2 regions of the Plantactinospora sonchi genome follow, and region 1 is predicted to be linked to the other one. Evidence: riboswitches for the same ligand, from Rfam matches in the RefSeq annotation. Region 1 holds a riboswitch; the other holds the start of a gene.
The links. A riboswitch is a leader RNA that binds a small molecule or an ion and turns the genes downstream of it on or off. The one in region 1 is predicted to bind S-adenosylmethionine.
Positions count from the first base shown of each region.

Region 2: linked by a shared signal. The riboswitch ahead of V1633_RS11395 (ABC transporter substrate-binding protein) and the one ahead of V1633_RS12250 (GNAT family N-acetyltransferase) in region 1 are both predicted to bind S-adenosylmethionine.

Region 1 is NZ_JAZGQK010000010.1:38,476-42,681, forward strand. It holds gene V1633_RS12240 (Gfo/Idh/MocA family protein) at 1-602, opposite strand, end outside; gene V1633_RS12245 (NUDIX hydrolase) at 689-1,540, shown strand; SAM riboswitch class IV at 1,759-1,872, shown strand; gene V1633_RS12250 (GNAT family N-acetyltransferase) at 1,955-2,518, shown strand; gene V1633_RS12255 (cytidine deaminase family protein) at 2,602-3,063, shown strand; gene pstB (phosphate ABC transporter ATP-binding protein PstB) at 3,141-3,917, opposite strand; gene pstA (phosphate ABC transporter permease PstA) at 3,939-4,206, opposite strand, start outside.
Region 2 is NZ_JAZGQK010000008.1:11,679-15,884, forward strand. It holds gene V1633_RS11385 (amino acid ABC transporter ATP-binding protein) at 1-676, opposite strand, end outside; gene V1633_RS11390 (amino acid ABC transporter permease) at 663-1,457, opposite strand; gene V1633_RS11395 (ABC transporter substrate-binding protein) at 1,581-2,501, opposite strand; SAM riboswitch class I at 2,796-2,888, opposite strand; gene hrpA (ATP-dependent RNA helicase HrpA) at 3,023-4,206, opposite strand, start outside.

The sequences.
Region 1 (4,206 bases):
CTGATCTTCGCCCAGGCGCGGATCTCGTCCGGTACGCCGAGCAGCAGGTGCGCCAGGCTGACCGGATAGACCCCCAGGTCCAGCAGCGCACCGCCGCCGAGCGCCCGGGCCCGCATCCGGTGTTCCGGCGGGAACGGGCCGGCCACGCCGAAGTCCGCCTGCACGGTCGTCACCTCGCCGATCGCGCCGTCGTCGATCAGCTCCCTGACCCGACGTACGACCGGATTGCACCGCATCCACATCGCCTCCATCAGGAAGCGGTTGTTCGCCCGGGCGGTGTCGATCAGCTCCCGGGCACCGGCCAGGTCGAGGGTGATCGGCTTCTCCACCAGCACCGCCCGGCCGGCGGCGAGACAGGTCATCGCCGCGTCGTGGTGGGCGGCGTGCGGGGTGGCGACGTACACCACGTCGATGGTGTCGTCGGCGGCCAGCTCCTGCCACGACCCGTACGCCTGTGGGATGCCGTGCCGCTCGGCGAAGGCGTGGGCGGTGTCGGCCGTACGGGAGCCGACCGCCACCACCTCCGCGTCCGGCAGCAGGCGGAGATCTTCGACAAAGGTCCTGGCGATGTTGCCGGTGGCGAGGATGCCCCAACGTGTCATGGGTGGGACGGTAACCGAGCCGGTCGCCGGCACCGGACGGGCCGGGCAAGATCGTGGCCCCCGTCCCCCGGCACTACCCTCGCAGCATGCCGAACCACAGCGCCGGGAAACTGATCTTTCCCGCCGAGGAGTCCTTCGTCGCACGGGCCCGCCGGTTCCACGCCGAGGGTCGGCCGCCGGCACCGGCCCGACGGGCGGCGACCGTACCGCTGCTCCGGCCCGACCCGTCCGGTGGTGACGGCTTCGAGGTCTACCTGATCCGCCGGGCCGCCCGGATGACCTTCGGCGGCATGTACGCCTTCCCCGGCGGCAGCGTCGACCCGGCCGACTCGTCGGCCGACCTGGACTGGGCCGGCCCCGGGCCCCGACAGTGGGGTGACCGGCTCGGGCTGCCGCCGGCCGAGGCGCAGGCACTGGTCTGCGCGGCGGCCCGGGAGGTCTTCGAGGAGGCCGGGGTACTGCTCGCCGGCCCGCACCCGGACGAGGTGCTCGGCGACGTGAGCGGTGACGACTGGGAGCGGTGCCGGCAGGCACTGGTCGACGGGCGGACCAGCTTCGCCGACCTGCTCCGGGACTGCCGGCTCACCCTCCGCTCCGACCTGCTGCTGCCGTGGAGCCGGTGGGTCACGCCGGAGTTCGAGGCGCGGCGCTTCGACACGTACTTCTTCGTCGCCCTGCTGCCGGAGGGGCAGCTCACCCGGGACGTCTCCGGCGAGGCCGACCAGACGCGCTGGCTGTCGCCGGCCGACGCGGTGGCCAGGGCGGACGCGGGGGAGCTGACCATGCTGCCGCCGACCCGGGCGACGCTGAGGGAGATCGCGGACTGTGTCGACCTGGCCGGGTTGCCGGCCGCCGCCGCCCGGCGGGACCCGACCCGGCCGCTGATGCCCCGGCTGGAGTCCACCCCCGACGGTGGTGCCCACTTCCTGGTCGACTGACGGGTCAGGCTGCGCATCCGTCAGCCGGTCGTCTCAACCGGTCGCCTCTGCCGGTCACCTCTGCCGGTCACCTCGGCCCGGTAGCGCTCGATCCGCCGCCGGTCGAGCTCGTCGGCCTGCTGTCGGTGGTACACGACGACGGCGCGGTCCCACGCGGCCGGCCGAGCCCGTTTCCGGGACTCTCCCGGCCGGTGTCCCGTGCTACCGTGCTCGGCACAGGTCATGAGTGCCAGCGCGAAGCCCCGGCTTGCTGGCCGGCAACCCTCCGTTCGCGGGCGGGGTGCTCCGGGTGAGGACCGGGTTCGACACGCAGTGTCGGGCAAGCCGCGAAATGGAGGGTCGCGTGTCAGTCGTCGTCACACACCACAGGGCCGGGTCCTCGGCTGGGAAAAGCGCGCGGATCGGAGTGTGCCCATGACGGCGCCGCTGCGGTTCCGTGCCGCCGGGCCGGACGACGCCGCGCGGATCGCCGGGCTGCACGCCGACAGCTGGCGTCGCCACTACCGGGGCGCCTACGCCGACTCTTATTTGGACGGCGACGTCGAGGCCGAACGCCGGGTGGTGTGGTCGGGCCGCCTGGCGGCGTCGGGCGGTACCGGGACACTGCTCGCCGAGCAGGGGGAACGGCTGGTGGGCTTCGTCCACGTCGTCTTCGACGACGATCCACGGTGGGGGAGCCTCGTCGACAACCTGCACGTCGTACCCGATCGACACCGCACCGGCGTCGGCACCCGGCTGCTGGCCCGGGCCGCCCGGGCCGTCACCGAACAGGCGACCGGCACCGGGTTGTACCTCTGGGTGTTGGCGCAGAACGCCGCGGCGCAGGCGTTCTACGCCGCGCGGGGCGCGACCCACGTGGAGACGGCCACGGTGGGGCCGCCCGGTGGCGATCCCACCCGGCTGAACGGCACGCCCCGCAAACTGCGGATGGTGTGGGCCGACGCCGCGTCGCTGTGCCCGCTCCCCGAACGTCGCTGACCAGCGTCTGCTTGCGGCGCGGCGAGGCCGGTACGCGAAGCTCAGTGGATCTTGCGGTGGCGTGCTCTGGTAGGTTCCGCGAAATGGACGCCCCCGGCCACGACGCGCTGATCACCGCAGCCCAGCAGGTCCTCAAACCCCATTCCGTGCCTGGCTACGGTGGGTCGAGCCGACGCATGGGCCAGGTGGCGTCGACCCTGGTCACGACGAACGGCAACGCCTACTCCGGGGTCTGCGTCGACACCGGATCCGGTACCGGCTTCTGTGCGGAGCACGCGGCGATCGCCGCCATGGTCACCGCCGGCGAGTACCGGATCGCGAAGATCGTCGCCGTGTACCGCGACGAGGCGGGAACGCTCTACGTGCTTCCGCCGTGCGGACGGTGTCGGGAGTTCATCCGCCAGATCGACCCCGCCAACCTGGAGGCGGAGGTGGTCCTCGGCCGGACCGAGTCCGCGAAGCTCCGCGACCTGCTGCCCCGCACCGACTGGCCCGCCCCGGTCGACATCACCCCGGTCGACATCGACCAGCTCACCGGCAGCTGAGCAGCGCGCTGGGCCCGGGTGTCAGGAGGGGGCCCTTCCTATACAAAAAGCGATAGGAAGGGCCCCCTCCTGACAGGTCAGCCGAAGCGGCCGGTGATGTAGTCCTCGGTCTTCTTCACGCTCGGGTTGCTGAAGATCTTTTGGGTGTCGTCGTACTCGATGAGTCGGCCCGGGTCGCCGGTCCGCTCGATGGAGAAGAACGCCGTCCGGTCCGAGACCCGGGCCGCCTGCTGCATGTTGTGCGTCACGATGATGATCGTGTAGCGGTCCTTCAGCTTGAACATCAGGTCCTCGATCGCCAGGGTGGAGATCGGGTCCAGTGCCGAGCAGGGCTCGTCCATCAGCACGACCTGCGGCTCGACCGCGATGGTCCGGGCGATGCAGAGCCGCTGCTGCTGACCGCCGGACAGGCCCGCGCCGGGCTTGCCGAGCCGGTCCTTGACCTCGTCCCAGAGGTTCGCCGAGCGCAGTGCCCGCTCGGCCGCCTCCTCCAGGATCGACTTCTTGCGTACGCCGTTGAGCCGCAGCCCCGCGACCACGTTGTCGAAGATCGACATGGTCGGGAACGGGTTCGGCCGCTGGAAGACCATGCCGATCATCCGGCGGACCGCGGTGACGTCCACGTCCCGCTCGTAGATGTCCTCGTCGTCGATGGTGAGCCGACCGTCGACCCGGGCCCCCGGCAGCACCTCGTGCATCCGGTTGATGGACCGCAGGAAGGTCGACTTGCCGCAGCCCGAGGGGCCGATCAGCGCGGTGACGGTCTTCGGCTCGACGGTGAGGTTGATGTTCTCGATAGCTTTGAAACCACCGTAGTAGGCGGTGACGTTGGTCGCTTCGATGCGCTTGGCCATGATGATTTTTTCCTCCTCCGGTCAGCGGCCGAACCGGTTGCGGCGGGCCAGCAGTTTCGCCGCGATCGTCAGGACCAGCACGAGGGCGACAAGGGTGAGCGCCGCCGCCCAGGCACGGGCCGGGGCGTAACGCGACGCGTCCCCGGCCTGCTGGTAGACGAAGAGCGCCAGTGACGACTGGTTGTTCTCGAACGGGTTGAAGTTGATCGCCGCGCCGCCGCCGGCCACCAGCAGCACCGGTGCGGTCTCACCGGCGGCCCGGGCGACGGCCAGCATGACGCCGGTGACG
Region 2 (4,206 bases), on a different contig from region 1:
GACCGGCCAGGTCCGCCATCAGCGACAGCACCCCCTTGACCAGTTCGGGGTCGAGCGCCGAGGTCGCCTCGTCGAAGAGCATCACCCGGGGCGACATGGCCAGGGCCCGGGCGATCGCCACCCGCTGCTGCTGACCGCCGGAGAGCCGCCCCGGACGTACGTCCGCCTTGTGACGCAGGCCGACCAGGTCGAGCTGGCGCAGCGCCACCTCGTCCGCCTCGTCCCGGGACAGCCCTCTGAGCTGCCGGAGGGCGAGGGTCACGTTGCGCAGCACGGTCATGTGCGGAAAGAGGTTGAACTGCTGGAACACCATCCCGATCTGCTGGCGCAGCTCATCGGGGTCACGGGTCAGCACGCTCTCGCCGTCCAGCAGGACGTCGCCGCGGTCGGGCTCCAGCAGCCGGTTGATCGTCCGGAGCAGGGTGGACTTCCCGGAGCCGGACGGCCCGATCACACAGGCGGTGTCGCCGCGCGCGACGTCCAGGTCGACACCGTGCAGCACCTTGTTGCGTCCGAAGGCCAGGTGCACGTCCCGGGTGGCGACACTCACCGACTCGAAGGCCCGACCGGCCGGTGGTGTCGCCGGGGCGGACGGCACCCCGGTCGCGGTGGTCAGTGTCATCGCGCCGATGTCCGCACCGGAACGATCGTCGCCGTGTCGGTCACCTCCGGACATCGGACGCTCCCTCCGTCGAAGTGGGTAGTGGGGTCTCGCCGGCCAGTGCCAGCGGATCCTCGGGATCCGGTCCACCGGCCCGGCCGTCCCGCAGCCGCCGGTCGACCCAGTTGACCAGGTGGGTGAGCGGCACCGTGATGGCCAGGTAGCACAGGCCGGCGAGCAGCAGCGCCGACTCGTTGCCGGTGTTCGCGGCGTAGTCCTGGCCGATCCGGAACAGATCCCGCTGACTGGCCACCAGGCCGAGGAAGTAGACCAGGCTGGAGTCCTTGATCAGGGCGATCAGCTGGTTGACCCAGGCCGGCAGGACCCGACGCACACCCTGCGGGATGATCACCAGGCGCATCGCGGCGGCGTGCGAGAGACCCAGGGCGCGGGTCGCCTCCAGCTGGCTGGCCTCCACGCTCTGGATGCCGGACCGGAAGATCTCCCCGATGTACGCCGCCGCGATCAGCGACAGCGCCAGGATGCCGAGCGGGTACGGGTTGGGCCCCCACCAGGCGAGCCCGAGGGGTGCCAACCCGACCCCGATCAACAGGATGGTGACGGCGGCCGGCAGTCCCCGGAACACGTCCGTGTAGATCCGCGCCGGCCAGCGCAGCCAACGGGACCGGGCCAGGCCCGCCACGGCCAGCAGCATGCCGAACAGGGTCCCCAGGATGGCCGAGACCAGTGCCAGCAGGAGGGTGTTGCGCAGCCCGACCGTGAGCATCTCGGGCAGTGCCTCGCGCATCGACTCAAGGTCGAAGAACGTCTCCCACAACGTCCTCAGGGTCTCCATCGCCTCACCTGTCTCTGGTCCGTCATCGGCTCTCCGTCACACGTCCGTCCGCCCCGCCGGCGGCCCGGTCTCCGCCACCGGACCGCCGTCCGGTGCGCGTCGGGGCCACCGGCGGGGTGGCGGTCAGGCTGCCGGCGTACCGGTCGGGCTGGCGGACGCGCCCTGGCCCGCCGGGGCGGTCGGCGTCGCGCCGGATCCCGCCTTCACCGGCGGGTACGTCACGGTGCCGCTGCCCGGCTTGAAAGTCTCCGGCACCGGCCGTCCCGGGTAGTACTGCTCCTGGAGCCGGGTCCAGGTGCCGTCCTGGATCACCTGGTCGAGTGCCTTGTTCAGCGCCTCCCGCAGCGGATCGTTCCCCTTGGCCACGGCGAACGCCGTCGGCGCCGAGCTGAGCTGCTTCTCGGCCAGCACGATCTTTCCGCCACTGTCCTGAGCGGACTTCTCGCCGATCTCGGCGGGCGAGATCCACGCGTCGGCGGTCTTCGCCTTGAGCTGGTTGATCGCGCCGTTGTAGTCCGGCACCCGGACCGGGTCGAGCCCCTCCTTGGTGGCGTAGTCGTCCTGGACGGTGCCCTGGACCACGACCACCCGCTTGCCCTTGAGCTGGGTGAAACTGGTGATCGGCGAGCCGGCCGGCACGTCGAGTCCGAAGTAGCCGAAGTCGTACCCGTTGGTGAAGTCGACCGTCTTCTTCCGTGCCTCGGTGATGGTGATGGACGAACTGCCGACGTCGTACTTGTGGTTGTTGACCTGGGCGAGCAGCGCGGAGAACTCGGTGCCCACGAACTCGACCTTCAGGCCCAGCTTCTCCGCCACGGCGGTCATCAGGTCGTTGTCGAAGCCGGTGAACTTCCCGTCCTTGAGGAAGACGTTCGGCGGGGCGTCGGTCAGCGTGCCGACCCGCAGGGTGCCCGGCTGGAGCAGGTCGTAGGGGTTGTCGGCGGCGTCTGCGGACGACGATCCGCCGCAGGCCGCGACGGCACCCAGCAGGGCGACGGCGGCGACACCGGAGAACAGGCGGGTGAGCAGAGGACTGTTGCGCATGTGCGGAAACTCCATGAAATGTCCGGCGGGACGCGTGCGGCCGCGACCCGTGGCACAACAGCCACAGGCGGCGACACGGCCCGGCTCAGAGGGGTGGGAAAGACGGTCGGAGATCCGCCGACCGGCGGTCGTGGTCGGTCAGGGCCATGACGGCGACGCCGTGGCGGACCGGATCAGTCGCGGTCGCGACAGAGCATGGTGCTGGTCCGGCAGAGGTCGACGTGTCGACGCCACCGGTGCCAGGTGACGTGCAGCCGGCTCGTCCGCTCGGGGTGGGTGGCACGCACTTCGGTTCCTCCATCGGTCCTGGCGGTAGCACCCGCACCCACCGGTGGGGGGTTGCTGCGACGTCGTCGAGCCAGGTCTCTCAGTCGCTCTGGATGGTCGCCGGTCAGCGTACTCAACCGCCCCCCGGACATTCCACCTGATCGGGGCAGCTGTGGCGCTCGTGACACGGCAGAAGTGTGAGGAAGGGCCCCTTCCTCTACCAAAAGCGATAAGAAGGGGCCCTTCCTCACCGGTCAGCGGCCCTCCACCAGATCCATCGCCCGGTAGATCCGCTGCTCGGAGATCGGGTACGGCGTACCGAGCGCCTGGGCGAAGACGTTGACCCGCAGTTCCTCGATCATCCAGCGGATCTCCCGGACCGCCTCCTCGCCCTGGCGTGCCGGGGGAAGGGCGGCCAACATCTCCTGGTACTCCTTCTGGACCTGGGCTATCCGGGCCTGCTGCTCCCGGTCCCGCCCCGGATTCTGTGGCAGCCGGTCGAGGCGTCGCTCGATCGCGGTCAGGTAGCGGGGCAGGTCGCCGAGGCGGGCGTAGCCGGTCTGGGTGACGAAGCCCCGGTGCACCAGGCCGGAGAGCTGGGCCCGGATGTCGGCGAGCGCGGACACCAGGGCCAGGCTGTTGGTCCGGCCCAGCCGCTGCTCGACCGTGTACGCGGCGGCCAGCACCCGGCGTACCCGGTCGACCACCGCGAAGGTGGTGTCGATCAGGTCCGCCCGGACCCGGTCACGGAGTGCGGCGAAGCCCTCGGCGTCCCAGGCCGGCCCGCCGGCGTCGGCGACCAGCTTGTCGACCGCCGCGTCGGCCGCGTCGTCGAGCAGGTCCTGCACGTTGCGGTGCGGGTTGCGGCTGAGCGCCAGCTTGGCCTCGTTGCTCAGCCGTCCCTGCAGGAACTTCGCCGGGGAGCCGAGGCTGAGCCGGAGCAGCCGCCGGGTGCCGGCCCACATCTGGCGCTGCTGCTCGCCCTCGGTCTCGAAGACCCGTACCGCGACGGTCTCGCCCTCGTCCGCCAGCGCCGGAAACGCCGTCACCAGGTAGCCGCCCCGGACCTGCTCTATCGAGCGGGGCAGGGTGCCGATGCTCCACTCCCGCAGTCCGGTCCGCTCCACGTCGGGCGCGGCGGCCGCGACCATCTGCCGTACCTGGGTGGTCAGCTGCCGTTGCAGCGCCGGCAGGCTCTTGCCCTCGGCGACCGTCCGCTGCCCGTCGTCGTCGACCACCCGGAAGGTGGGGCGCAGGTGTGCCGGCAGCTTCTCCAGGTCCCACGCCTCCCGGGGCACGGTCACCCCGGTCAGCCGACGCAGCTGGTGGGTCACCGCGTCGAGCAGTGGCTCCCGCCCCGGTGTGATCGCGGCCAGCACCGCCCGCGCGTAGTCCGGCGCCGGGACAAAGTTCCGGCGTACGGCCTTCGGCAGCGACC